One region of the Rhizobium sp. P1_B8 genome, then DNA from elsewhere that is predicted to be linked to it. Evidence: riboswitches for the same ligand, from Rfam matches in the RefSeq annotation. Region 1 holds a riboswitch; each other region holds the start of a gene.
What was found. Region 1 has a riboswitch for FMN ahead of ribB (3,4-dihydroxy-2-butanone-4-phosphate synthase). Riboswitches for the same ligand answer to the same signal wherever they lie in the genome.
Positions count from the first base shown of each region.

Region 1 (9,699 bases):
CTTCGAGGCGGCCGGAAAGGTGCGGCGGGCAGTCTCGGTGATCAAGAAGAGGACCGGCTTTCACGAGGATACCATCCGGGAGTATCGCATCGACGCTTCCGGCTTGAGGTTCGGCGATCCTCTCGTCGGGTTCCAGGGCGTGCTTCGCGGCGTTCCCGAATTTGTCACGACCTCAACGCCGCTCCTTGCGACCGATGGCGGGGATAGCGGCAATTCCTAATTCCGGCAAACCGAAAGCATTGATCTACACCCCCGTCGGTCGCGATGCCTGGGTGGCGAGATCATTGGTCGATGAGGCCGGATTGGCATCGATTGCCACCACCGACCTGCCTATGTTCGCGTCATCGCTCAGCGATGACGTCGCGCTTGGCGTCCTGACGGAGGAGGCCGTTCGCTCGAGCGATCTCAAGCCGATCGCCGCCTGGGTTTCGGCCCAGCCGAGCTGGTCTGACCTACCGTTCATCGTGCTCACCACACGTGGTGGCGGACCTGAACGAAATCCGGCCGCTGCCAGGCTTTCCGAGGTTCTTGGCAACGTCACCTTCCTGGAAAGGCCGTTCCATGCGACCTCGTTCATCAGCGTGGCCCGGACCGCATTAAAGGGGCGCCTGCGCCAATATGAAGCGCGAACCCGGCTTGAGGCTCTGGGCGAGGGAGAGCGGCGGTTGCAGACCGCTCTCGCCGCCGGTCGTCTCGGGGCATGGGAGCTGGAGCTGTCCTCGATGGCATTGTCGGCCTCGGCGACCTGCAAAGCAATCTTCGGCCGAAGCCCCGATGACGATGTCACACGCGACGATCTGATCGCAAGTATCCACCCCGACGACCGGGATCTTGTGCTGGCACGGTTGCGCCAGACGATCGATACTGGGCGCGACTATTCGATCGAGCACAGGACGATCTGGCCGGATGGATCGCTGCATTGGACCGAGGTCCACGCGCAGCTTTATTCCGACAGATATGGTTCCGCCATGAAACTCGTCGGCGTCTGCTCCGATACCACTGTCCGCAAGACCATTGAGGAAAACCTGAGACGGCTCAATGAAAACCTCGAAGAGCGCGTGAGGGAACGGACCAAAGAGGTCAATGCGGCTCACCAGACCCTGCTCGAGGAAGTGTCCCAGCGTGAAAGAGCCGAGGAGCAGCTTCGCCAATCACAGAAGATGGAGGCGATCGGCCAACTGACCGGCGGCGTCGCACACGATTTCAACAATCTGCTGATGGTCGTTCTCGGAAATCTGGAGCTGCTCGGCAAGCATGTTGCCGGAGATGCCAAGGCGACGCGTCTGGTCGACGGGGCGGTTCAGGGTGCGCGGCGCGGGGCGGCGCTGACGCAGCGGCTGCTGGCTTTTGCCAGACAGCAGGATCTGCAGGTCAAGCCGATCGATCTGGCCGAGCTGGTCTCCGGCATGAAAGATCTACTGCGGCGCTCTGTGGGATCCTCGATCAGTATCGAAACCATCCTGCCGGCAACCCTGCCGCCGGCGCTGGTCGATGCGAACCAGCTCGAACTGGCGCTGCTCAACCTTGCGGTCAATGCCCGCGATGCGATGCCGGATGGCGGGACGCTGTCCATATCGCTGCGTGATGCGCAGGTGGCCGGCGATGACGGCACTCTCGACAAGGGCGCCTATCTTGTGTTGGCGGTGGCCGATAGCGGCACCGGCATGGACGCGGAGACGCTGAAGAAGGCGGTCGATCCGTTTTTCTCGACCAAGGAACTCGGAAAGGGCACGGGCCTCGGCTTATCGATGATCCACGGGCTTGCCGTTCAGCTCAATGGCGCACTTCGTCTGACAAGCGAACTTGGGGTCGGGACGACCGCTGAGTTGTGGCTTCCCGCAACCGAACAGCGCCCCGAGCGGGTGATCGAAGCGGAACTGCCCGTTCCGCAAGCTGCATCCAGACTGAAGATCCTGCTGGTCGATGACGATGCCTTGATCGCCATGAGTTCGGTCGACATGCTTGAAGATCTCGGCCACGAGGTCGTCGAAGCAAACTCCGGCGCGCAGGCGCTGGAACTGATCAGCAGCGGTCAGCATTTCGACCTTGTCATAACCGACTATTCGATGCCTGGTATGACCGGTGCACAGCTGGCCCAGGCCGCACGGGACATTTATCCGGCATTGCCGATCGTGCTGGCGACAGGTTACGCCGATCTTCCCGCCGGCACCGATATCGATCTTCCGAGATTGGCAAAGCCCTATGATCAGGCTCAGCTCGCCAAGGAAATCGCCAAGGCGATGGCAAGCGAAACAATTCAGCTTCTCAGGTCCGGCAGTGGTGCACGGGGCTCAGCGCCCATAGTGCCGCGTGTCCTTTCAGGCGCGCAAAGGACGCTGTAACACTTTTAAGCGCTGCATCATTGTGTCCTTAAATCGATTCCGATTTAAGAATTAAGCCGTGGCCTGTCCAAGGCCGACGATGCCAGCAATGAAATCGGCGATGGCGCCTGTGTCGTCCAGATCGAAGACCGGCAGGGCCGTATCCGTGACGGCATGATCGGCGGCGATAGCGCAGATATGGGGATCGCTCGGCGCCAACGGTTCACGATTTGCCGCCTCCAGGCGGCGGGCCTCGATCTTCGGGATCGGCTCGCGCTTGTAACCTTCGATCAGCACGAGGTCGCAGGGGGCGAGGCGGGCGAGGATCTCCTCGAACTCAGGTTCGGGGGCACCGCGCAGCTCGTGCATGATGGCGTAGCGGGTGCCGGAGACGATGGTGACCTCGTGGGCGCCGGCCTGGCGGTGGCGGTAGCTGTCGGCCCCGACCTTGTCGATGTCGAAATCATGATGGGCGTGCTTGATCGTCGAGATCCTGTAGCCGCGGCGGGTGAACTCCGTCACCAGTCGGACGGCGAGCCCCGTCTTGCCTGAGTTCTTCCAGCCGGCGATGCCGAAGATTTTCGGTGCGGTCATCCGCGAAGGGCCTCCAGCCAGCGTTCCGCCTCGACGAGATCGTCGGGCGTATTGATGTTGAAGAAAGGGTCGAGCAGGCTGGCGCGGGTCGGATGCAGCGGAAACGCCACTTCCGTAACGTCATGCCGTAACAGGAAGTCGCGTACGCGGCGCTTCTCGTCGGTGGTGATCCAGGCTTCGAGATCGGCGGCCAGCGTCACCGGCCACAGCCCGAAGACGGGATGGCTGCGGCCCTCGGAGGCGGCAATGGCGATCTGCGACGGGTGCTCGATCGCAGCCGCCAGCCGGGCGACGAGATCGGCCGGGAAGAACGGGCAATCCACCGAGACGGTGACGACATGGGTGATCGAGGGCAGGCCGGCGGCATAGACCATGGCTGCATGGATGCCGGCCATCGGCCCGGCCTTACCGCGAAAACGGTCGGGAACGACAGGCACGCCCTCGGCGGCGGCATCGGCATTGACGGCAACGAGCGGGGCCTGTTGCGCGAGGCGGGTCAGCACATGGTGGAGCAGGCTCTCGGCCCCGAGCATCACGCCTGCCTTGTCGCGGCCCATGCGCTGCGAGCGGCCGCCAGCCAATACGACGCCTGCTATATCAGATCTGCCAAGCGAGAATTCAGCCATCATCCTTCCTCAGACCGGCGCGCGCGGCGCGGATTCCTGCGCGATCGGCGATACGCGGCGCTTGGCCTCACGATAGAACGTATAGAGGCCGGAGGCGATGACGATCGCGGCGCCGACGAGCGTCCAGCTGTCAGGCACTTCGGCGAAGAAGAGGAAGCCGAGCAGGGAGGAGAAGATCAGGCTGGTATAGCGGAACGGCGCGACGAAGGAGATTTCGCCGGTACGCATGGCGAGAATGACCGACTGGTAACCGACGAGCACCAGTACCGAGGCGAGCACGAGATGCCCGAGCGAGGTGGCGCTGACCGGCTGCCAGCCGCCGAGCAGCGGGATGAGCAGTGCGCCGAAGAAGGAGGCCGACATGGCAGTGATGACGGTTATCATCAGCGAGGGAATTTCCGGGCTGATGCTCCGGGTGGCGAGATCGCGGCCGGCCGTCGTCAGCACCGCGGCGACGCAGAGCAGGGCGGCGGCGGTGAATCCTTCCGGGCCGGGGCGGATGATGATCATCACGCCGACGAGGCCGACGAGAATCGCCGACCAGCGCCGCCAGCCGACCGGCTCACCGAAGAACAGCGCTGCACCGAAGGTGACGACCAGCGGCAGCGACTGCAGGATCGCCGAGGCATTGGCGATCGGCATCAAGCCGAGCGCGGTGATATAGGTGACGGCGGAGAGCGTCTCACAGATGATCCTGAAGATAATCATCGGCTGCAGCATGACCCGCCAGGAGCGCAGCGCGCCCATTTTCCAGGCGATCAGATAGACCAGCAGGCTGGTGAAGAGGCCGCGCAGGAACATGATCTCGCCGGCGTTCATATGGGCGATCACCGATTTGGATAGGGCGTCGCTTGCGGAAAAGCCGGCCATCGCCATGCTCATATAGATGGCGCCCTGAGTATTGCGTGACCGCGGCATGAAGAGATTCCCGTTACCTGTGCGCCCCTTTTAGTCGCGAAGATGCATGAAGGGAATCGGATGAATGTCACACCAGGCATAAATCGATGATGCGGTGCACAATGGCACTGATGTCAATGCAGGCGTGTGGGCGGAAGTCCGACAAATGCCTGTTTTATAACGTGAATTCCGATATTTCCGACGCCGCGATCAAGGCGTCGATGAGGACGTCCGTCGCGTTGCCGGTTCGGCCATAGGCGTTTTTCTCGTCCTGCGCGGGAAACGGGTGGCTGCATCGCCTGATGTTTGAGCATCTCAGGTCTCGTAACAACCCAGGAGAGACCGATATGACACTTCTCAACGACAAGATCGCAATCATTACCGGCGCAAGTTCCGGCATCGGCCGCGCAGCGGCGAAACTCTTTGCACGGCAAGGCGCCAAGCTCGTAGTCACCGGCCGGCGGCAGGATGCGCTCGATGCCGTCATCGCGGAAATCGAGGCGGAGGGTGGTCAGGCCGTCGCCATATTAGGCGATGTCAAGGACGAGGCGCTGCAGGCAAGGCTCGTCGAGACGGCAGTTTCGCGTTTCGGCCGGCTCGACATCGCCTTCAATAATGCCGGCATCCTCGGTGAGATGGGGCCGGTCGCCGGGCTGTCGCTGGAGGGCTGGCGCGAGACGATCGAGACCAATCTCACCGCCGCCTTCCTCGGCGCCAAGCACCAGTCGGCGGCGATGGGAAAAGGCGGCGGATCGCTGATCTTCACCTCGACTTTCGTCGGCCACACCGTCGGCATGCCTGGCATGGCCGCCTATGCGGCGAGCAAGGCGGGGCTGATCGGCTTCGTGCAGGTGCTCGCCGCCGAATTCGGAACGCAGAAGATCCGTGTCAACGCACTGCTTCCCGGAGGCACCGACACGCCCGCCAGCATCACCAACGCGCCCGATGCCACGCCGGAGGTGCTCGCTTTCGTGGAGGGATTGCATGCGCTGAAACGCATGGCGCAACCCGAAGAGATCGCCAATGCGGCGCTTTTCCTCGCCTCCGACATGTCGAGCTTCGTGACCGGCACGGCGATGCTGGCGGATGGTGGGGTTTCGATCAGCCGGACATAGGACCAGCAAGGGAAGGTGCCGTCAGTGTCATCACTGCGGCACGTTCTTTGTTGCGGCGGGCTATGCCGCCGCAACTAAGGCATCGATCAGGCGACTTCGCGTATGTCTCTTTCCGCCAGGCGGTCGAGGTAGGCGACCAGGTCCTCGATGGTGACGAGGGGGAGGTTGTGGCGTTCGGCGAAGAGCGTGAGTTCGGGCAGACGGGACATGGTTCCGTCGTCGTTGGCGACTTCGCAGATGACGCCGGCGGGGACCCTTCCGGCGAGGCGGGCGAGATCGACGGCGGCTTCGGTATGGCCGGGGCGGCCGAGCACGCCGCGGGGGTTGGCGCGGAGCGGAAAGATGTGGCCGGGGCGGGCGAATTCATCTGGCTTTGCGCGATCGTCGACGAGGGCGCGGACGGTGGCGGCGCGGTCGGCAGCCGAGATGCCCGTCGTCGTGCCCTTGAGATAATCGACGGAGACCGTAAAGGCGGTTTTGTGCGATTCCGTGTTGTTGGGCACCATCAGCGGAATATCGAGCGCATCGAGGCGCTCGCCTTCCATGGCAATGCAGACGAGGCCGCGGGCGTGGGTCATCATGAAGGCGATTGCCTCAGGAGTGACGGCGTCGGCCGCGACCACGATATCGCCTTCGTTTTCCCGGTTCTGGTCGTCGACGACGACGACCATCTGGCCGCTGGCAATGGCTGATATGGCATCTTCAATTCTTGCGATAGTCATGCTGTCTGGCCTTTCAAGGGTTATGTCAGCGGGCTGACATGGTCTGCTCGGCTCAAACCGTGAGCGAGCCTTCTGCCCTTGGGCGAACAAACGTCAGCCGACTCCGGGATGGAGTGCGACTGCCCGTGTTGTCCTCTTCCATCCGGACTATACCGTCGGCTCCGGCATCCCACCGGATCTGCTGACCTTCCAGCAATTCAAAGTGCTACAGCGTCGTTTGCGCGTCTGAAAGACGCGCGGCGCTGTGGTGCCGGAAGCGCTCGCGGGCTCCAGGATTGCTCCTGATACCGCCGGTGGGGAATTGCACCCCGCCCTGAGAACATTTCAAAGATAGGATCAAAGACAGGCGGATGGCAAGGTCAGTCGACCGGGCAAAAATGCAAAGCTGCCCTGACGCCGATGGACACACTGTTCACACGGAGGCGACGACCGGCTCGCCTTCCGTGCTTCGTTGGTGGTTTGATCCTTCCATGCATGTCGTTGTCCCAAAACCGCTGCGCACTTTTGGGCGACCTGCATCAGGACATGATCAGGCCGCCGTCGACATTGATCGTCTGGCCGGTGATATAGGCGGCGTCATCGCTGGCGAGGAAGGTGACCAGGCCGGCGACGTCTTCGCCGGAGCCGGCCCGTTTCATCGGGATGCCCTCGACCCATTCCTTCATCAGCTCGCCGGGGGCGTAGTTGCCGAGCAGCTTGCCCCAGGCCTGGTCGTTATAGGCCCACATGTCGGTCTCGATGATGCCGGGGCAGAAGGCGTTGACGGTGATCTTCTCGGTCGCGACTTCCTTGGCCAGGCTCTGGGTGATGCCGACGACGCCCATTTTCGAGGCGGCGTAATGCGGGGTGTAGATGAAGCCATCGCGGGCCTGGCCGGAAGCGGTGTTGATAATGCGGCCGCCGCGCTTGTGCTTGCGCATTCTTGATATCGCCTCCTGAGCGCAGAGGAAAACGCCTTTGGTGTTGACGGCCATCACCTTGTCCCACTCGTTTTCGGTCAGGTCCTCGACCCGGGCGATGGTAATGACGCCGGCATTCTGGATCGAGACGTCGACCGAGCCGAATTCCTTCTCGGCGGCATCGTAGAGGGCCTTGACGCTTGCCTTGTCGGTAACGTCGCCGATGAAGGAGATCGCCTTGCCGCCTTCGGCCCGGATCTGTTCGGCAACGCCGTGGACCAGCTCCTCGTTGGCCGAAACGACGAGATTGGCGCCTTCGCGCGCAAAGCGTCTGGCGATGGCAGCGCCGATGCCGCGGCTGCCTCCCGTGATCACGACCGTCTTATCTTCGAAGCGTTTCATGCTCTTTCCTTCCCGGTAAACAGCAAATCTGGGCGTGACCTGCCCTGCGATGATTATTGGAGCTCGGCGAATTCAGGCAGTCTTGGGCGCCGTCCGTTCGACAGCCCGTTCGATCGGCGTGAAGGGCGGGCAGACGACGATATCGCACGCCGTCTTGCCCGTTATTCCCTTCAGCGCCTCGATCTCAGCTAGGGAGGAAGCGAGACCGTTCATTATCCAGTTGCCGGCAATGAGCTTTCGCCTCGCCATCACCAGCAGCAGAAACCGCCGTCGACGAGAAGATCGACGCCGGTCACGAAGCTTGCCGCATTCGACAGCAAGAACACTGCCGGGCCTACCATCTCGTCCACCGCTGCCATTCGCTGCATTGGCGTTTGCTCTTCGAAGAGCTTGGTCTGATGGACCATCTCGGGACGGGTGTTCATGGGCGTTGCCGTGTATCCGGGGGAGATGGTGTTGACGCGAATGCCGCGGTCGACCCATTCCATCGCCATAGACTTCGACATATGGATCACGCCCGCCTTCGAGGCGTTATAGTGCGCTTGGCTCAGCCCCCGGTTTACGATCACACCCGACATGGAAGCGATGTTGACGATGGAGCCGCGTCCATTCTTCAGCATGGCGCGAGCCTCTGCCTGGCAGGAAAGAAAGACGCCTTTCAGGTTGATATCCATCAACGTCTGATATTGGTCCTCCTCCATCTCTTCCGCTGCGTTCGCGTTAGCGATGCCCGCCGCGTTGACTGCAAGTGTCAATGCGCCGAGATCTGCCTCGGTCCGTGCTATTGCCTCTCCAAGGGAAGACTTGCTCGTGACATCAGCCGCGATCTGGATCGAACGGCGGCCAGCGGCGCGAATATGTTCAGCCGTCCTGGCCAGCCCGTCGTCGGTTCGACGGTCGAGCAACGCCACGTCGGCGCCGCACTGTGCAAGGCCGATGGCAATGCGCTGCCCAATGCCGCTTCCTGCTCCGGTAATGATGGCAACCTGGCCGCTAAGATCGAAAAGCTTCGGGGCGTTCAGAGTGATGTCGGACACCGCTCTTCCTTTCTCTGTCTGTTTAGATGGTGGCTAGCTCCATGACCGAAACGTCATTTGCCTGGTCACGATTGAGAATGCCTGCCTGTTTGCCTTGCGCAAGCACGAGAATGCGATTGGAGACTCCGAGAACTTCCTCGAGGTCCGAGCTTACGACGATGACCGCCACGCCCCGTTTGGCAAGATTGACGATGATGTCGTAGATGCCCGCTCGGGCGCCGACGTCGATGCCTCTCGTCGGTTCGTCGAGTACGACGACCTTAGGATCGCGCATCAGCCATTTCGCGATGACGACCTTCTGCTGGTTGCCGCCGGACAGGTCCGAGGCATATTGCTCCGCACGGCCCTTCACGCCGAACTTGGCAACTGCCTTCTCCGCAAACGAGCGCTTGATGCGCGGCGTAATCCAACGCCCGCCCAGCTTGTCAAGATTGGCGTATATAATGTTCTCGCCGATGCGGTGCCCGACAACCAGGCCTTGCTCCTTGCGGTCTTCCGGGACCATCACAATACCCTTGGCGATCGCGTCCGCCGGATCGCGCAGCCTGAGTTCTTCGCCTTCCAGCTTGATCGAACCTGCACTGATTGGGTCCGCGCCCGAAATGGCGCGGACAAGTTCCGTGCGGCCGGCGCCGACCAATCCGGCGATCCCGAGAATTTCCCCGGCGCGCACATCGAAGGTAACGTCACGGAATGAGTTGTCCGGCGAGCTCAGCCCCGACACCTGGAGTACTGGATGGTCTGTCGGAACCGGCAGGGCAGGGAACAAGCGGTCAAGCGGGCGTCCGACCATGCTCTCGACGATCGTTCGCACCGGGGTCGCGCTGTCGGAGAATTCCTGCACACGCTCGCCATCGCGAAGAACGACGATCCGGTCGGTTATTCGCTTGATCTCTTCCATGCGGTGGGAAATGTAGACGATGCCGACACCCTCTGACCGAAGCTTTCTAACCTGTTCGAAAAGAGCTTCCGTCTCCGCGCCGCCAAGGGCGGCTGTCGGCTCATCGAGGATCAGTAGCTTGGCGTTGAGAGCCAGCGCCTTGGCGATCTCGATGAGTTGTTGATTTGCTGTGGAAAGGCCGGCGA
Region 1 is NZ_JBFTZZ010000036.1:11,592-21,290, reverse strand. Features, by position in the region: gene AC1D2N_RS30705 (ATPase domain-containing protein) at 1-220, shown strand, start outside; gene AC1D2N_RS30700 (ATP-binding protein) at 195-2,342, shown strand; gene mobB (molybdopterin-guanine dinucleotide biosynthesis protein B) at 2,394-2,915, opposite strand; gene mobA (molybdenum cofactor guanylyltransferase MobA) at 2,912-3,541, opposite strand; gene AC1D2N_RS30685 (DMT family transporter) at 3,551-4,459, opposite strand; gene AC1D2N_RS30680 (SDR family oxidoreductase) at 4,786-5,553, shown strand; gene ribB (3,4-dihydroxy-2-butanone-4-phosphate synthase) at 5,640-6,275, opposite strand; FMN riboswitch at 6,402-6,600, opposite strand; gene AC1D2N_RS30670 (glucose 1-dehydrogenase) at 6,794-7,576, opposite strand; gene AC1D2N_RS30665 (hypothetical protein) at 7,649-7,789, opposite strand; gene AC1D2N_RS30660 (SDR family oxidoreductase) at 7,825-8,613, opposite strand; gene AC1D2N_RS30655 (sugar ABC transporter ATP-binding protein) at 8,636-9,699, opposite strand, start outside.

Region 2 (9,699 bases), on a different contig from region 1:
CGAGATCGACCGAAAAGAACAGGGTCTCGCCGGAGGAGTCGCTGACGCCGTCATTGTCGGTGACCGCATAGGGCTTGCCCGATGCGTCGAAGGCGAAGCCTTCAAGCTTGTCCAGCACGTAGCCGTTGGTCGCGGTCTTCAGCTCACCGAGGAAGTCGTGGGCTTCGGTCTTCTTGACGACCGGCAGCTCGCCGCCGAGCTTGGCGGGCTTCAGGTCTGAAATCGCGACCTTGTAGAGCTTCTTCAGCCTGGCGGCATCACCGACGAGGTTGTCGCGCTCGATGATGTAGACGCTGTTGCCCTGGGCGGAGATTTCCGACAGACCGACCCAGCCGCTTTCCGTCTTGTCGAGCGGATAGCGCACAGCACCCCATTCCTTCTTCTTCGGATTGTAGGAGACGAGCTTGACGAAGCCCTTCTCGTCATCGCTCCACTCACGCTGGACCGCCATCCACAGCGTCGCATCGTCGCCGGTGCCGACAATGGTCACGCCTTCGAAGCCGTAGCGGATTTCGTTGACGAAGAGCTCCTTCGGCAGGGCAATCTCGGCCTTGATGTCGCCCTTGGCATTGACGTTGTAGAGGGCATGCGGAACCAGACGCTCGCTGTAACCTTCCGAGGCGAGCCAGAAGGAGCCGTCGGCAGCAGCCGCGATGCCTTCGATGTCGAGCTTCTGGGCCGGGGCGCCGTCACGCTTGACGACGAGGGCGTCGGTGATGACGGCCGGCTTCTTGCTGGCATCGATCGTGTAGATCGTCGGCTGCGAGCCCAGAACGCTGTCGCTGACGGCGTAGAGCATGCCCGGCTTGCCCGGAACGGCTGCGAGACCCGAAAGGGCTGCAAAGCCGATCGGATTGCCGTCCTTCTCGGCGGAGACGATCTGCGGATAGGCCTTTTCGCCTTCCGAGCGCTCGTAGATCATCACATGCGAGCGCGCGCCGCCATCCTTTCCGAGGTCGAGTTCGTTGGCAGTCACGAGGAGATTGCGCTTAGGGATGGCGATCGCGCCTTCCGGCGAAATGCCGGACGGCAGCAGCTGGACGAGTTCGGGATCGGCACCGGTATCCTTATAGACGCCGACGACCGAAGCACGCTCGGCGAGCAGGAAGAAATACTGATCGTCCCCGAACTTGGCGGCTTCGAGGCCTTCCGGCTCGACGCCCTTCGATCCTGACCGGCTTTCCGGATAGTGGCCGATATGGGCGACGGCGCGTTCGAAGGATGCGCCCGATTCGTAGAGAAGCTTGCCCGTCTTGTCGAAGATGGTGAAGCCGCGCGAGCCGCCCTGGTAGTCGCCTTCATTGGCGACGACAAGGCGGTTGTCGTCCAGCCACTTCACGGCGTCGGGTTCGCGCAGCACGCCTTTGGCTTCGCCCGAGAATTTCAGGGCGCCGTCACGCTTGGTGTCGATACCGGTGAGATCGACGCTGCCGGCGGAGAAATGCGTCTTCACTTCAGCCGTGTTGGCGTCGATGATGACGATCTCATTGTTTTCCTGCAGCGTCAGAGCAATCTCGTTCAGGCTGTTGAAGGCGACGAATTCCGGTTCCGGATCCTCCGGGGCGACGCCGGCAAGCCCGGTCAGCGCCACGTGCTTGATAGTGCCGCAATCGACGGTGCCGTTCTTGACCTGGAAGACGACGAGGTCGCCAGCCGGCATTTGCGGGATCTTGCCGTCATTGACCTTTTCGTCGCGCTCGTTTTCGATCGCGATGGTGCCGAGTGTCTTATCCTTGTTGAGGGCGATAGAATCCGGCTGGCCGCCGAGATCACAGCTGTTTTCGATCTTCTTGGTCGCCACGTCGACGATGGCGAGACGGCCCGAGGGCTTCGCCTTGCTTTCGGAGGTGTTGACGGCAACGAGCGCCTTGTCGGCGCTGGAGGTGACCGATGTCGGCTCGCCGTCCATCATCACCGCGCCGCCGGCCTTCGGAGCCTTGGCATCGGTAATGTCGATGAAGCCGATCGCGCCGAGCGGGCTGTCGCTATAGATCAGCGTGTTGCCGTCGTCGGTCGCGGTGATGATTTCGGCGGAGCTCACCGAAAGCTTGTCCTTGTCAGCCGGCAGGTTTTGCGCAACCGGAAAGGAAGCGATGCGGTTGAAAACCGGTTCGGCCGTGGCCGGAAAGGCAACGGATGCGAGAAGCACGGCAGCAAGCGCTGCCTTGCGCGATGAAATTGTCATGAAATCCCCCATGTGTCGAACATTCGAAACAGGAGTTTTCTGCGGGAGCGACATGACAGAGGCATGACAGAATCGACATTTTGTACCTGAGCGCGTCAGGCTGGTTTGCGCTCCCGGCGCATCTCGTTTCCCATGATGAAGAGCGAGGCAGACAGGATGAGAGCCGCTCCCAGCCAAAGGTAACCCGCCGGCGCATAACCAAAGAACAGCCAACCGGCCAGCACGTTCAACGGCAGCTTGAGATCATCGAACGGCTGGACGTAGGCGGCATCGGCTGCGGCATAGGCAAGCGTCAGGAAATACTGCGCTGCGGCGGTCAGCAGCCCCGCCAGCAGGAACAGGGCAAGTGTTGCACCCGTCGGCACTGCAAAACCTGCCGCAAGCGCCAGCCCGCCGTTTATCGGGGTCAGCAGAACGAGCAGCCAGACCGTGATCGTCTCCGGTCGTTCAATGCCCGTCAGGCTTTTGGTGATCAACGACGAGGCGCCCCACAGCAGCGCCGAGAGCACAGGCAGGAGTGCTGCCCAGCCAAAGCCGTCCGACCATGGCTGCAGGATGATCATCGCTCCGGTGAAACCCGCCGCCGTCGCGGCCCAGCGGGCCGGGCCGACGCGCTCACCGAGGAAAAGCCGGGCACCCAGAATGATGAAGAAGGGCGAGGTCATCACCAGTGCGATCGCCTGCCAGATCGGCACGGCGGCAAGGCTGGCGACCCAGGCCTCGACGCCGAGCGCGGCAAGCGCGACGCGCGCGAGGTGACGCCAGGGATAGTGCGTGCGCATCGCCGCGAGGCCGAGCCTCTTAAGGAACGGCAACGAAAACAGGAAGGCAAAGCCATATTGCCAGAAGGCTGCCGACGCCGAGGGAAAGGCAAGCTTCATCGTCAGCCATTGGGTGACGACGTTGAGAAGCGAAAAAGCAATGCCGGCAAGCACCATCCAGAGTGCGCCGACAACGGCGCGGGACGGCGAGACTGCAAGGGAAGTCTGATTCATGTCTTTCATCCAAAACAGGGACCAACATAAATCAGGACGCATGAGCCACGACCAAGCGACACAGGACAGACCCCTGCCCTTCGCACGACCGACACTCATTCTCTTCCATCCGGACTTTAACCGTCGGCTCCGGAATCGCACCGGATCTGCTGACCCTTCCCCCGCTTGGACACGAGGGAAGGCGCTCGCGGGCTCGAGCCGAAACTCTTACCGCCGGTGGGGAGTTTCACCCCGCCCTGAGAACAGAAATGTCGTAGATCAAAGCCCGCGCGGCGGCAAGAGTGCTCCTAAAGCAAAAGGGATCCGGCAAAGCCGAACCCCTCTCAAATCCTTCACAACCGGTCTCGTTTCCGGCTGACGGATAATATCAGATCAGCCGTTGACGGCGTCCTTCAGGCCCTTGCCAGGCGTGAATTTGGGCACGTTGCGAGCCGGAATGTCGACTTCAGCGCCCGTCGACGGATTACGGCCCTTCGTTGCGGCACGATGAGAAACGGTGAAGCTGCCGAAACCCGCGAGGCGGATGTCGCCCTTGTTCTTGAGTTCAGCCTGGACAACGTCGAAAACCGCGTCAACAGCGGAAGCCGCGTCAGACTTCGTCAGTCCTGCCTTTTCGGCTACTGCGGACACGAGTTCATTCTTGTTCATGTTTCCACCCCTTTCTAAATGGTATGAAACGACTCAAAAGTAAGCTAGGCGCAGAATAGGTTTCATCAGGCCCGCCGAAAACCCAAAAGCCCTGCAAATCAAGGAAAAGCAAGCGTCTACATGACGTTTTCACAAAAAAGGCTGGCGTTTCCGCCAGCCTTTTTGCGTGTTTTGCCCCAATTGGGCGTAAATGTGGCAAAGGCCACTCAATGCGCTATGGTTGCGCCCGTCTCATCGAGGCCTTCGACCGTTGCGATGACGGGCGTTTCTACCGTGCCGTCCCATTCGATCGGCTCCGGTCGCCGGATCAGCGCATGCTTGATCACCTCGCCCATGCGGGATACCGGGATGATCTCCATGTTGTTCTTCACGTTATCGGGAATCTCCGCCAGGTCCTTGGCGTTTTCCTCCGGAATCAGCACCTTCTTGATGCCGCCGCGAAGCGCTGCGAGCAGCTTTTCCTTGAGACCACCGATCGGCAGCACACGACCGCGAAGGGTGATTTCACCGGTCATGGCCACATGCCTGTCCACCGGGATGCCGGTCATGATCGAGACGATCGCGGTTGCCATGGCGACGCCGGCCGAGGGGCCATCCTTCGGCGTCGCGCCTTCCGGCACGTGCACGTGGATGTCGCTCTTGTCGAAGCGCGGCGGCTCGATGCCGAAATCGACAGCGCGCGAGCGAACATAGGAGGCCGCTGCCGAGATCGATTCCTTCATGACTTCCTTCAGATTGCCGGTGACCGTCATGCGGCCCTTGCCCGGCATCATCACGCCTTCGATGGTCAGCAGCTCACCACCGACTTCCGTCCAGGCAAGACCGGTCACGACGCCGACCTGATCCTCGCCCTCGGCTTCGCCATGGCGGAAGCGCGGGACGCCCAGGTAGTCGGAGATGTTGGCAGCCGTCACATGAACGGCCTTCGTCTTGCCCTTGATGATCTCGGTGACCGCCTTGCGGGCGAGTTTCATCAGTTCGCGTTCGAAGTTGCGGACGCCGGCTTCGCGGGTGTACTGCTGGCTGATCGCCATCAGGGCGTCGTCGCTGACCGAGAATTCTTCCGGCTGCAACGCATGTTCCTTGATGGCCTTCGGAAGCAGGTGCCGCTTGGCGATTTCGCGCTTTTCATCCTCGGTGTAGCCGGCGATACGGATGATCTCCATGCGGTCCATCAGGGGCGCCGGAATATTCAGCGTATTTGCCGTCGTGATGAACATCACATCCGACAGGTCATATTCGACTTCCAGATAGTGGTCCATGAAGGTCATGTTCTGCGCCGGATCGAGCACTTCCAGCAGGGCCGAGGACGGATCGCCGCGATAATCCTGGCCGAGCTTGTCGATCTCGTCGAGCAGGAAGAGCGGGTTGGACTTCTTCGCCTTCTTCATCGACTGGATGACCTTGCCGGGCATCGAGCCGATATAGGTGCGGCGGTGACCGCGGATTTCGGCTTCGTCACGAACGCCGCCAAGCGCCATGCGGACATACTCACGGCCGGTCGCCTTGGCGATCGACTGGGCGAGCGAAGTCTTGCCGACACCCGGAGGGCCGACAAGGCAGAGGATCGGGCCCTTGATCTTGGTGGCGCGAGCCTGCACGGCCAGATATTCGACGATGCGCTCCTTGACCTTGTCGAGACCGAAGTGATCGGCTTCGAGGATCTTCTCGGCATTGTTGAGATCGGCCTTGATCTTCGATTTCTTGCCCCAGGGGATGCCGAGCAGCCAGTCCAGATAGTTGCGCACGACGGTGGCTTCCGCCGACATCGGGCTCATCTGGCGCAGCTTCTTCAGTTCCGCATCGGCCTTTTCACGGGCTTCCTTGGACAGCTTGGTCTTGGAGATGCGCTCTTCCAGTTCGCTCATCTCGTCGCGGCCTTCCTCGCCGTCGCCGAGTTCCTTCTGGATCGCCTTCATCTGTTCATTGAGGTAGTATTCGCGCTGGGTCTTCTCCATCTGGCGCTTGACGCGCGAGCGGATGCGCTTTTCGACCTGCAGGACCGAGATCTCGCCTTCCATGAAGCCGAGGGCCTTTTCGAGGCGCTGCTTGACGCTGGTGGTCTCCAGCATCTCCTGCTTCTCGGTGATCTTGATCGACAGATGCGAAGCAACCGTATCGGCGAGCTTGGAATAGTCGTCGATCTGGCTGGCGGCGCCGACCACTTCGGGCGAAATCTTCTTGTTGAGCTTCACATAGCTCTCGAATTCGGAGACGACCGAACGCGACAGGGCTTCCAGTTCGACCGGATCGTCATGCGGCTCCTCGAGCACATGGCCGAGCGCCTCATAGAAATCCTCGCGGCTGGTATAGGTGTCGATCTCGGCGCGGGCGCGGCCTTCGACCAGAACCTTCACGGTGCCGTCGGGCAGCTTCAAGAGCTGCAACACGTTCGCCACGGTGCCGACATTGTGGATCGCGGAAGGATCCGGATCGTCGTCGCTGGCGTTGATCTGCGTCACCAGCATGATCTGCTTGTCGGAACCCATGACCTCTTCGAGCGCACGGATCGACTTTTCCCGTCCTACGAACAGCGGCACGATCATATGCGGGAAAACCACGATGTCGCGCAGGGGCAGAACAGGGTAGGCAGTGCTGCTCGCTACAGACGTTTTCTTCGTCATTTTATGTCCTTTCCATCGTCCCGTTGCCGGGCTCTTTGCACGGCCGCTTGGGACCGGCCGGCACTCTCACTTGTTGCTACAAGTGGAGGTTCTGACTACGCTTTTCAAGCCACGCAAACGCCCGCGTCCCTCGGATGTGACAGCTTTATTACAACGGAACGCCAACACTATGAAGCGCGTGGCTGGACCGGCGCTTACCACTTCCGACCCGGCTAAAATACAAACGCCAGCAAGAGACTTACGGAATCATTGCATGATTGCCAAGCACTACCCCTTGCGCAACATCGGCAAAGGCAATGTCGGTTCCCACCAGCAAATACTAGCAGCGCTTCGCATGGTTTTTCAAATAGAAAGGGGCCTGCCTATGGCAAGCCCCCAAAATAATCACACGAAAGCCCAAGCTCACGCCGAAGCGTTGGCTTTTTCTTCCTGGCGATCGGCATAGATGTAAAGCGGACGGGCCGAACCGCGCACCACTTCCTCGGAGATGACGACCTCGCGCACGCCTTCCAGCGTCGGCAATTCGAACATCGTGTCGAGCAGGATCTTCTCCATGATCGAGCGAAGGCCGCGGGCGCCGGTCTTGCGCACGATCGCCTTGCGGGCGATTTCGCGCAGAGCGTCCTCGTGGAAGTTCAGTTCCACGTCTTCCATCTCGAACAGGCGCTGATACTGCTTGATCAGCGCGTTCTTCGGCTCTGACAGGATCTGGATCAGCGCGTCCTCATCGAGGTCTTCAAGCGTCGCCAGAACCGGCAGACGGCCGATGAACTCAGGGATGAGGCCGAACTTGACCAGATCTTCAGGCTCCAGCTCGCGCAGGACCTCACCGACGCGGCGGTCATCCTGCGACTTGACGGTCGCACCGAAGCCGATCGAGGTCTTCTCGCCGCGGGCAGAGATGATCTTGTCGAGGCCGGCAAAGGCGCCGCCGCAGATGAACAGGATGTTCGTCGTGTCGACCTGCAGGAATTCCTGCTGGGGATGCTTGCGGCCGCCCTGCGGTGGAACGGAAGCGACCGTGCCTTCCATGATCTTCAGCAGTGCCTGCTGCACGCCCTCGCCCGAGACGTCGCGGGTGATCGACGGGTTGTCGGACTTGCGCGAAATCTTGTCGACTTCGTCGATGTAGACGATGCCGCGCTGCGCACGCTCGACGTTGTAGTCGGCCGACTGCAGGAGCTTCAGGATGATGTTTTCGACATCCTCGCCGACATAACCGGCCTCTGTCAGCGTCGTCGCATCGGCCATGGTGAAGGGAACGTCGATGATGCGGGCGAGCGTCTGGGCAAGATAGGTCTTGCCGCAGCCGGTCGGGCCGACGAGCATAATGTTCGACTTCGCCAGTTCGACTTCGCCGTTCTTGGAGGCATGCGCCAGGCGCTTGTAATGGTTGTGAACGGCGACCGACAGGATCTTCTTCGCCTGCCGCTGGCCGATGACGTATTCGTCGAGGACCTTGATGATGTCCTGGGGCGTCGGAACGCCGTCACGGGACTTGACCATCGAAGACTTGTTCTCCTCGCGGATGATGTCCATGCACAATTCGACGCATTCATCGCAGATGAAGACGGTCGGTCCGGCAATCAGTTTCCGGACTTCGTGCTGGCTCTTTCCGCAGAACGAACAATAAAGCGTGTTCTTGGAGTCGCCGCCGTTGCTGCCGCTGACCTTGCTCATATCACTTTCCTTCCAGCACGCCGCATTTCAAGGCGAAATCGCGGTCCACTCTATCAGCTCCTGGCGGCACTCCGTTTCCGGAGCCTTTGCCGAGAAGGGCTTCAGGGGGTACGAACCGGGCCCAACCAATCATGTCCGGGTTCCGGCGGCAACGAATTCCCCTTCGAATGCCGAATGCTATGTCATAAAAATTCAACATAGCATTAATAGTTACTATTAGCGTCTTCGTCGCCGTATGAAAGCCCCTGTTCAATCACAAATGGGATAGAACTGTGGCGACAAAAACACCATCCCTATTAATTACTAGGCCTGTTCGCCTTCCATTTCGAGGCGCGACGTCAGAACCTTGTCGATCACGCCCCAGCTCTGGGCTTCGTCCGCATCCATGAAATGGTCACGATCGAGCGTCTTTTCAACTTCTTCGTAGGTGCGGCCGGTGTGCTTTACGTAGACCTCGTTCAGGCGGCGCTTCATTTTGAGGATGTCGCGGGCGTGCCGCTCGATGTCCGAGGCCTGCCCCTGGAAGCCGCCCGAGGGCTGGTGCACCATGATGCGGGAATTCGGCGTGGCAAAGCGCATGTCCTTGTGGCCGGCAGCCAGCAGCAGCGAGCCCATGGATGCGGCCTGGCCGATGCAGAGCGTCGAAACCGCGGGCTTGATGAACTGCATCGTATCGTAGATCGCCATGCCGGCCGTGACGACGCCACCGGGCGAATTGATGTAGAGGGCGATTTCCTTCTTCGGGTTTTCGGCCTCGAGGAAGAGCAGCTGGGCGCAGACGAGCGTCGCCATATGGTCTTCGACGGCACCCGTCAGGAAGATGATGCGTTCCTTCAACAGGCGGGAATAGATGTCGTAGGAGCGTTCACCGCGGTTGGTCTGTTCCACGACCATCGGCACGAGGGCCATTGCGGTATCGACTGGGTTTCTCATGTGCGTCCTTTGTCAACGTCTCGCCGGCCGGCGCCGGGAATCAAAGAAAAATATCTTACCCCTACATAGAGTGTCCCGGCCCTCCTCTTCAAGACACGCATGAGGATAACGTTAAGAAGGCGGGGCAAGGCGGCTCCAGGCAGCCTCTTTCCCCCAAACGCCTGTTAACGGCGAGCCCTTGCTACGATCTCCCCCGGCTTTTCTCCATGACAGTGTGAAGGAAGGCTTACTCTATTCGACTGTGCTCATACACGTTTACCCAACGGAAAGCCTACCGGCAGATATCGGCCTGAAACAATGCCGCAGCGCAGCGACATTAAGGAACTGGCGAGCTTCCTCGGCAAGGATGAGAACCGACAGACAAGGGGTTGCTGCCGTGTTCAATATTGCTACAGGTCTCGCCATCTGGTGTTCCGAGGCCATGACGCTCGCTTTGGTGCTGTTCGTCGCCTGGCGCCATAACGTCAGGAACGAGGCCTATCTCTATTGGGGCTTGGGCTTCCTCCTGACCGGTATTGGCTTTGCGATGGTCGCGCTGCGCGGCGAAATCCCCAGCGTGCTTTCCATAGAGGCGGGCAATGCCATCGCCCTGCTCGGCCAGAGCGCCTGGGTGGCGGGTTTTCTGGCGCTCGAC
Region 2 is NZ_JBFTZZ010000009.1:69,687-79,385, forward strand. Features, by position in the region: gene AC1D2N_RS13395 (esterase-like activity of phytase family protein) at 1-2,197, opposite strand, end outside; gene ribN (riboflavin transporter RibN) at 2,281-3,189, opposite strand; FMN riboswitch at 3,274-3,428, opposite strand; gene hupB (DNA-binding protein HupB) at 3,553-3,828, opposite strand; gene lon (endopeptidase La) at 4,035-6,452, opposite strand; gene clpX (ATP-dependent Clp protease ATP-binding subunit ClpX) at 6,855-8,132, opposite strand; gene clpP (ATP-dependent Clp endopeptidase proteolytic subunit ClpP) at 8,436-9,065, opposite strand; gene AC1D2N_RS13425 (GGDEF domain-containing protein) at 9,280-9,699, shown strand, end outside.
Region 2: another riboswitch for FMN. It lies ahead of ribN (riboflavin transporter RibN); the one in region 1 lies ahead of ribB (3,4-dihydroxy-2-butanone-4-phosphate synthase).

Region 3 (9,699 bases), on a different contig from region 1:
CCGCGCCCGAGATCAGCACGCTTCGGCCGAGCGGCTTGCACAGCCCTTCCAGCCGGCTGACCAGATTGACGGCGGGGCCGATGGCGGTAAAGTCCAACCGGTCGGCAGCACCAATATTGCCCCACAGGATCTCGCCGAAATGCAATGCTGCGCCGAAGGGCAGCGGCGCCAGCCCCTGCGCCTGGCGCACCTGATCGAGATGGGCCATGCCGGCGCGGCTGGCGGCGACCGCGCGCAGTGCTGCCTCGCAGGCCTCGCAATCCCCTCGGGCGGCGTCGCCCTCGCTCGACGTGGCCGTGACCGGAAAGATCGCCAGCACGCCGTCGCCGATGAACTTCAGCACCTCGCCCCCGAAGGCATGCACGGCGCCTGCGACACGGTCGAACCAGGCGTCTAGTGCAGTGATCATCACGTGAGGCTCTGTCACCTCGGAGAGCGCGGTGAAGTCGCGCAGATCGGCGCAGAGAAGGGCTGCGCGGATGGTCTCGCCGGTGCCGCGGGCAAGGGCGCCGGCCTGCACCCGGGCGGCGCTGCGCCGGCCGAGATAGGCTTCAAGCAGCGCGGCCTTCGCCTCCCGCGCCGCCAAGGCCGCGAGCGGCGCTCCAGCAAAACGCGCGACCTCGCGCAGCAGGCCAGCCTCAGCCGGGCCGAATGCACCGGCCCCTGCCCCATTGGCGATACCCGCCCAGCCGAGCACCGGTCTGTCAGATATCTGATTGTCCTGTGCAGGCCCGATCCTGTCCTCCCATACCGGTCCCAGCCCGGCCAGCCACTCGCGCCCGGCCTCACTCTGCGGAGCCGCGGCGAAGGCCAACGCCTCGATGACAGCACCGGTCTCGGCCCGCCACAGCCAGGTGCGCCGCGCGATGATCGGATGCGGCACCGAAAGCGTCAGCGCGCCACCGGAAAGCGGCAGGCCATCGGCCAGCAGCCGGCGCCCGAGTTCGGCCAGAAACCGTTCGGGACCAGGCGAGGCGCCGGCCTCGTCAATCAGCCAGGCAAGGGGGGACGGCAGATCCATGGCTTAACATCGCACGCTCACCGGGGCGGCCGCAAGGACATCCCCGGAGTGACCGCTTGCGGTCATCCCCGGATTCGAAAAAGGACGTCCGCTCCCCTGTCGAAAACCATTCGCCACGGTGGAAAACAAAAAATAAACACTTTAAACTTGCGCGAGTTTGATTCCATTATAGGGCCGTTCGTCATCGTGTGATTGAGGGGTACGATGGGCACGATATTCTGGCCGAAAGATCCGCTGGATGGGAATGACATGACGCTGCTGACGTCGATCCTTTGGCGATGGTGCGAAAGGTATCAGGTCGAGCTGACGGCGGAGGAGAGCAGCCGCAAGGCGAAAGAACTCGTCGAATGGTTCGAATTCGGCGTCAAGGATCCCATCGAGCTCGAGGAATTGATCGACGACAAGCACTGGCTCGTCGGCAGGATCTGACCCTCTCGGGCAAATCGGGAGAACGCTGGCTGTCAGCGTGGGCGAAGCTGTTTCATTAGAAAAGGCCGGGCGAAAATCGCTCCGGCCTTCATCCATTACATCTAAGCGAGACCTTTAGTCGTCATCCCGCCAACGCCGGTCGCGATCCCAGCGCCTCTCATGGCGCCAGCGCGGGCCATCATCCCAATCCCGGTGACGCCGCTCCCAGCCCCAGCGGGGCGGACCACCGTAGAAAGCTACCGGCGGCGGGCGTCTCCAGTTTCGCCGGCATTCGCCCCAGCGCGTCAGATGCCAGCCGCGACCGCAGGCGTAGTCGACCTTTGTGACATTGCTCTGGACATTGATTGTCCCCATCGGCGTCGCCTCAGCTGTGCCGATCGAGAGGCCGCCAACGAGCAAGGCGGCCGCGATAGAAAGCGCTTTCATCGAGAACTCCATTTTCAATCCAGCCGTCCCCACTTTATGGCCACTAAATTGAACTGGAGATGAACTGCGTGTTCATGTTTGGCGCTAGAGCATGATGCCGAAAAGCGTGAGCGGTTTTCGGACGACCTTATGCCCTAACTCTTTAATTTAGAACAGAATTCAGACTTTTGGCAGATCCCGCCTATAATCATCCTGTTCTGGCAGCGGGCGATGTTGAAGGCGGAAAAGCCGGGCTACGTCCTGCCGTAAAAAGGGTCAGGACCTGGATCACGCCCGGCGGCGACTTCGGTCAGCCGCCCGAGGTAATGGGCCCAGCCTTCCGCATGGCCGGCGCATTGATCGGCGCTGGGCAGGCCGCTATGGGTGAGCCGCAACAGCGTTCCGCCCCCCTGCTCGATCAGGTCGATCTCGACCAGGCTCGACCCCGGCGGCACCACCTCGCTGCCGTCCCAGCCGAAGCTGTAGGCAAGGCGATGAACCGGCACCACCTCACGAAACGAGCCGCGCGCAAAGCGGGCGCCGGTGACGTTGACGAGATAGAGTCCGCCGGGCTGCGGCTCGACCTGCGCTTCCGTTCCCATCCAGCGCAGGATCTTCTCCGGATCGGTCATCAGCGCAAACACCGCGGCCGGCGGCGCCGCGATATGCGCCTCGCGGTGAACGACGAAAGATTCTGGCATCACTCTCTCCCATGGTTGTCACGGCCCCGCCCAGGCGGAGACAGCGCGTCCTGTCTTGTCGTGGTATTTCTGACCTAGATGTCCTCACAGAGAGCATGTAGGCGCAAGCCCCTCCTCCGCAAGAGGGATTGCCCGTCGCCATCGGCGAACGAGCGAAAGCGCCGCTTGGAGAGCCCTGATCCAGCTCCGGTCGCGAAAGCATTCGACCTATTGCCAGCCCGCCGCCTTCCCACTATTGTTCGCGCCGTTCTCAGGGCGGGGTGAAAGTCCCTACCGGCGGTATGCAATTTTGATTGCGAGCCCGCGAGCGCCTTCTCAGGAAGGGTCAGCAGATCAGGTGAGATGCCTGAGCCGACGGTCATAGTCCGGATGAAAGAGAACGTGCGTTCCTGCCGCCCTTGCGGCTGTCGGGAACGTTCGTGATCGCCTTGGGTGATGTGTCTGTTCGCCAAAGGAGATTACCGTGACACCCACCCGCTACGCCTTCGTCAAAGCCAGCTGGCACGCCGACATCGTCGACCGCGCACTTGATGGCTTCTACCAACTCGTTCCGCCCGAGCAGGTCGACGTGTTCGATGTTCCCGGCGCATTCGAGATGCCGCTGCTTTCCCGCGATCTTGCGGCAACCGGGCGTTACGGCGCCGTCATTGCCGCCGCCTTCGTCGTCGACGGCGGAATCTACCGCCACGAATTCGTCGCCCAGGCCGTCGTCGATGGGCTGATGCGCGCCGGCATGGATACGGGCGTGCCGGTGCTGTCGGTGTCACTGACGCCGCACCAGTATCAGGAAACCGAACATCACAAGCAGATCTACCGCGCGCACTTCGTCGAGAAAGGCCGTGAAGCGGCAAAGGCAGCTCTGACGATCGGCAAAACCCGCGCCGCTCTTGCCGCGTAGTCAGCGGTTCGACGAGCAGAAGACGGCGGGAACAGTCCCGCCGCTTCGATACAAATCCGCTACACGGCCAAATCAGACAGAATAATTGATTCGACGGCCTCACCGCGCTGTGGTCCACTGGCCACTGACATGTATCGCCATTCTTAACGCATCCAAAACCCCAAGGAGCTGAAGATGAGCAATGCAATGCGCAGTGAAACCCCCATTGAGACCCCGAGAACACAGCCCGTCGACACCAAGCTCGAGGTGGTCGTCATCCCTGTTTCCGACGTCGATCGTGCCAAACGTTTCTACGACGGCCTGGGCTGGCGGCTCGACGCCGACTTCGCCAATGATGCCGATTTCCGTGTAATTCAGTTTACCCCGCCCGGCTCCGGCTGCGCGATCATCTTCGGCAAGAACGTCACCGCCGCGGCCCCCGGTTCCGCCCAGGGGCTTTACCTGATCGTCTCCGACATCGAGGCCGCCCGCCGCGATCTCATCGCCCGCGGCATCGAGGTGAGCGAAGTGTTCCATGACGCTGCCGGCGTCTATGCCGGAAAGGACGAACCCTATCTGTTCGGCCGCCTGCGGATCGCCGGCCGCGATCCCGATCACCGCAGCTATCGCTCCTTCGCCTCATTCAAGGATCCCGACGGCAACGGCTGGCTGTTCCAGGAAGTCACCACGCGGCTACCGGGGCGCATCGACGCCGACGAGACGAAATTCACGACGTCGACCGAGCTTGCGTCAGCACTCCGCCGTGCGGCAACTGCCCATGGTGAACACGAGAAGCGAAACGGCGGCAAGCACGACGAAGGCTGGCCGGACTGGTACGCGGAATACATGGTCAGCGAACAGGCCGGCAAGCAGCTGCCCTTATAGGCAAAAGCGGCAACATCCTCTGAGAAGCAAGGGCATTTCGGTATGGCGCGCGCCATACCGAAATGTTTTATCGTGTCTATGCCTCACCAAATTCACCGATCTCCTTGCCGACGTCAGGTCGAGGATCGCGATCCGCCAGAAGCTGTCATTGAGATGCGGAAGAGATCTGCGACGTTATCCAATCTGAAAATGCGAGCATGGCTGCCGTTGGCGGCCTTGATTGAAGTCGAGTCAGCCAATAGCTGCCCAATGATATGGTCGTGGGAAAAGGTTGTAATATAGCCCCTGATGACAGATGCCTGGAAAACATCGACGGCGGCGCCAGAGCAATTCCCAATCCTTGCATGGCCGCCTCCATCATGGCGAGGGAAGAGTCAAAAACGATCCCTGCGTTGACCTGTGCCGCCGGCGGAACATCAGCTGCCGCGAACCAGGTACTCCACTCGTCGGCCCTATAGCTCCGCAAAAGCGTCGCTTCGGCCAGATCTGCGGGCGAGCTTAAACGGTCTGCCAGTCTGGGGGTGCACAGAGGCGAAAGCGGAGCGTCGAACAGACGCAGTGCTTCTGTGCCGTGCCAGGAGCCGCTGCCGAAGCGAATGGCAAAATGCAGCCCCTCAGCGGCCATATCGACGCGATTATTGTTTGTCGAAATGCGCACGTCGATGAATGGATGCTGCTGTTGAAAATCCGGAAGCCTTGGCAACAACCAGCCGACAGCAAAGGTTCCAACCACGCCCAAAAACAGCAATTCCCGAACTTGCCCGGCTTCAATCCTGTCCAGCGTGATTGCCATTTGATCGAAGGAATTGGTCAACGTCGGCAAAAGAGCTTCACCTTCCGCGGTGATTTTCAAACCCTTTGGGAGGCGCTGGAAAAGCGCAACGCCCAATCGCTTCTCGAGGCTTTTGACCTGCTGGCTTACGGCGGCCTGAGTAACGCAAAGTTCGATTGCGGCGCGGGTGAAGCTGAGATGTCTCGCCGAAGCTTCGAAGGCTCTCAAGCCATTCAAAGGGAGGAATTGCCGAACCATCTTAGCCCTAGATTTTCTTGTATCTCCTCCGAGATATCATCGTTTGCTGCCGCAAAACAGTGCCATTAAACGCCGTCCTCATGCGCCTTTGCGCTGATTGAACCGCGTCTGGAGGATGAAAAAATGAAGCTTGATTGGATAGGAATTCTATCAGCCGCCCTGGTCGCGACATGCATTTCCTCAAATGGCTTTGCGGCTGACGAGATGAAACTGCAAGCCATCTCGGACAACGCGATCAAACCGATCATGGATAAATACGGCATCCCGGGCATGGCCGTTGCCATTACCGTTGACGGAGAGGACCACATCTTCAACTACGGCGTCGTGTCGAAGGACACCGACAAGCCCGTCACTGCGGCCACCATGTTCGAACTCGGGTCAATCAGCAAAACGTTTACAGTGACCCTCACATCCTACGCTGAGGTGACCGGCCGACTTTCGCTGTCGGACAAGGCAAGCAAATATCTTCCATCGATGAAGGGAAGCCCCTTCGGCGATGTCGCGCTGATGAATTTGGGCACCCACACGGCTGGCGGATTTCCGCTGCAAATTCCTGATGACGTCAAAACCGAAAAACAACTGATGGACTATTTTGAAGCCTGGCATCCTTCATACGAGGCTGGAACCCATCGAACTTACGCCAATCCAAGCATCGGGATGCTTGGCTATATAACGGCGAAAAGCATGGACGATGGTTTCGTCGCCTTGATGGAAGGCAAACTGTTTCCCTCCCTTGGATTGAAAAGCACGTTTATCGATGTGCCGAAATCGCGGATGGCCGACTATGCCCAAGGTTACAAGCGAAGCGGTGAGCCGGTTCGTATGACACCTGCCATTCTTTCATCCGAGGCCTATGGAGTGAAATCCACAGCAAGCGACATGATCCGGTTCATCGACGCGAACATGGGCCTCGTCGAGCTGGACGAAAAGCTCCAGCAGGCGATCACGAATACGCATCGCGAATATTTCGATGTCGGCGCAATGACCCAAGACCTTATTTGGGAGCAGTATTCTTATCCCGCGACGCTGACGACGTTGATGGAAAACAATTCCAGCGCGATGCTGAAAACCATTCCCGTCAAGCAACTGAAGCTCGCAATGGAACCGCGCGACGATGTATGGATAAATAAGACCGGCTCAACGAATGGTTTCGGCGCCTATGTCGCGTTCATCCCGAAAGAGCGAGTTGGCATCGTCATCTTGGCCAATAAAAACTATCCCAACGAGGATCGAGTCTCTGCCGCTTACCAAATACTGACGGATATAACTTCCGCGCGCTGACCCGGTAGAGCATGATGCCGAAAAGTGTGCGCGGTTTTCGGACGACATCATGCTCTAACTATGTAATTCAGGACAGGATTGAGATTTTAGGCCGACCCGGCCTAAAATCATCCTGTTCTGGCATCAGCGGTCGAAGATGTCCCGCCACTGCTTCTCACCGATCAGGCAGTCAGTGCCCGCCTCAGCGCCAGCGATCTTCTGCACCGTCGCCGGCCGGGAAAGGTCACTGATCTCCAGCACCAGCTTGCGGCGCACGGCAACGGCGAAATCCTCGATCTTGCGGACCGGCAGCACGAAGGCGCCGGGGCCGCCGATCACGCAATCCGCATAATATTTGTCGAGCCCGTTCGGCGCATCGGAGGGCCGCAGCATGATGGCCAGGCCGTTGATGATCATGCCTGCTTCCACCGCCTTGTCGCGGGCGGGGGTGACGGGATCGCCTGAGTTGTTCGGCCCATCGCCGGAGACATCGATCACCTGCCGCCTGGACTGAAAGGGACTGGAAACGATCATGCTGGCGCCCTGGGCGATCGCGGTGGAGATCGATGTGCGCCGCTGCGTGGCAATCGGCCTGGCTTCGAGCTTGTCGGCAAACGCGATCGCATCCTCTTCCGTCTCGATCACCTGCCAGTCGATCACGGAATCCTGGACGACATAGCCTGCCCATTCGAAATAGCTGATGGCAATGCGGCCGGTCAGCCCGCCCTTCACCGCGTCGATGAATTCCTTGTGCTTGAGCGCCTCGACATAGCCCTCGCGCTGGATGCCGATCTCCTCGAAATCCATCGACCGCGAGGTGTCGACGGCGAGCACCAGCGTCACGTCGACCTCGCTTCCCCCCGCCTGCGCGGCCGGGGTAATGCCTGTCAGCCCCATAAGCACCGCAAGTGTCGTCAGCATTGGTAATCCAATCCCTGCGCCATCCAAGCCAGCAAACTCTAACACAGCTTGGCCGACGCAGGACGCTCGCCCACGCGCACGGCTTCAATTTTCGGTGATGGAGCGGAAGGCCTTCAATGCAAGGGAAGCCACAAGGGGTTCTTCCATGCCTTCAGCGCATCGAGAAAGACCTGCAATCGGGAAGGCAGGAAGCGGCGCGTGGGATAGACGGCGTGCACGAAAATTTCCTCGGACGACCAGTCCGGCAGCAGGCGGATGAGTTCGCCACTTCTGATCTGTTCGTCGCAATAGGTCGAAGGCAGCAGGCCGATGCCGTGTCCGCGATAGGTGAAGGCGCTCACCGCATCGAAATCCCGGCTCGATACCGGCCCCGACACATGCAGGCGAACCGTTTTGCGCCCGTTCACGAGATCCCATTCCGCTTCGCCGTTGCGGCCGTTCAACAGAATGCACTGATGGTCCTTCAGGTCTTCGGGCTTCAAGGGAAGCACCCTGCCCTTCAGATACTCGGGCGCAGCGACCAGATAGCGCACACTCTTCCCGAGCCGCTGCGCGACGATGGTCGAATCCTTGAGTTCGCCGAAACGGATGCCGAGGTCGATGTTCTCCGCGATCAGATCGAGGAACAGGTTGGTGACGAAGAGATCGACCTGGATCTTCGGATATGCCTTCAGGAAGGCCGAGACGAATTCGTAAAAGACCTCCTGTCCGAAGATGACAGGCACGGAGATCTTCAGCAAACCCTCCGGTTTTCTCTGTGTCTCGGTGAGTACCTGCTCGGCGTCGAGGAGATGGGCGAGCGGTTCGCTGCACCTGTTGTAATAGGCCCGGCCCTGGGCGGTCAGGCTCAGTTTGCGGGTCGTCCGCTGCAGCAGCGTCACGCCGAGCTGCTCCTCCAGCGACGTCACCTTCCGGCTGACCGTCGATACCGGCATGCCGAGGGAATGGGCAGCACGGCTGAAGCTGCCGTACTGCGCCACCTTCACGAAGACTGCGATATCGTTCAGATCAGCCATGGCGATATTTTTGCATGGATGCAAAAGAGAATCCAGATATTTCCATCTAATCGGGTAATGGAGTTTTCGCCATATTCACCTTGCGAAAACAAGACAACCCGATGGAGGCGCATTCGCAGCAGCCCCATCTCGAGCGACCCGGCCTTCGCAAATGCAAGGCCCGCGTTGCCCGAACCAGTTTATGGAGATCAGCATGACTACGAAAAAAACAGTCATCGTCACGGGCGCCTCGCAGGGCATCGGAGCCGGCCTCGTTAACGCCTTCATCGAGCGCGGCTATAATGTGGTCGCCACCTCGCGCCAGGTCAGCACTTCGAACGCCTTCCAAGCCTCCGACAAGCTGGCGCTCATCGATGGTGACATTGGCGATGCCGAAACCGCCGCGCTGGTGGCAAGGACCGCAATCGACCGGTTCGGCTCGATCGACGGCCTCGTCAACAATGCCGGCATTTTCCTGGCCAAGCCGTTCGTCGATTTCACCATGGACGACTTCAAAAAATTGTCCTCGACCAATCTCGAGGGCTTCATCCACCTGACCCAACTGGTCGTCAGGCAGATGCTCACACAGAAAACCGGCGGCAGCGTCGTCAGCATCACCACGCCATTGACCGATCATCCGATCGCCGGTTTCTCCGCTTCGGTGTCGATGATGACAAAGGGCGGTATCAACGCCATCTCCAAGAACCTGGCGATGGAATATGCGAACCAAGGAATTCGCTTCAATATTGTAGCTCCCGGTGTGGTGGACACGCCGCTGCACAAGGACAATCCGAAGGATTTCCTGAAGACGTTGTCGCCGATGGCAGGCATATCGAACGTCGAGGAGATCGCCGACGCAGTCGTCTTCCTCACCGAAGCGCCGCGCGTAACCGGGGAGGTGCTGCACGTCGACGGCGGCGCACATCTGGGCAGATGGTAGACCATGCGAAAGCGCAGGCAACCGGCGCGGAACGGCGGCTGCAGGAACTCGGCATCACGCTTCCCCCGCCGCCGACACCCTTTGGGGCCTACGTCGAAGCGATAAGGACCGGTAACCTGGTCTTCTTCAGCGGGATGCTGCCGGTCGTCGGCCATGAGCCGCGCTATATCGGCCGCGTCGGCGGTGCTCTGACGGCCGAAGACGGCAAGAAGGCGGCCGAAACGGCAACGCTGAG
Region 3 is NZ_JBFTZZ010000001.1:753,346-763,044, reverse strand. Features, by position in the region: gene AC1D2N_RS03640 (adenylate/guanylate cyclase domain-containing protein) at 1-1,021, opposite strand, end outside; gene AC1D2N_RS03635 (hypothetical protein) at 1,226-1,450, shown strand; gene AC1D2N_RS03630 (GCG_CRPN prefix-to-repeats domain-containing protein) at 1,565-1,876, opposite strand; gene AC1D2N_RS03625 (SRPBCC family protein) at 2,110-2,556, opposite strand; FMN riboswitch at 2,799-2,941, shown strand; gene AC1D2N_RS03620 (6,7-dimethyl-8-ribityllumazine synthase) at 3,020-3,454, shown strand; gene AC1D2N_RS03615 (VOC family protein) at 3,629-4,318, shown strand; gene AC1D2N_RS03610 (LysR family transcriptional regulator) at 4,464-5,348, opposite strand; gene ampC (class C beta-lactamase) at 5,472-6,629, shown strand; gene AC1D2N_RS03600 (DUF1194 domain-containing protein) at 6,753-7,529, opposite strand; gene AC1D2N_RS03595 (LysR family transcriptional regulator) at 7,643-8,545, opposite strand; gene AC1D2N_RS03590 (SDR family NAD(P)-dependent oxidoreductase) at 8,739-9,464, shown strand; gene AC1D2N_RS03585 (RidA family protein) at 9,458-9,699, shown strand, end outside.
Region 3: another riboswitch for FMN. It lies ahead of AC1D2N_RS03620 (6,7-dimethyl-8-ribityllumazine synthase); the one in region 1 lies ahead of ribB (3,4-dihydroxy-2-butanone-4-phosphate synthase).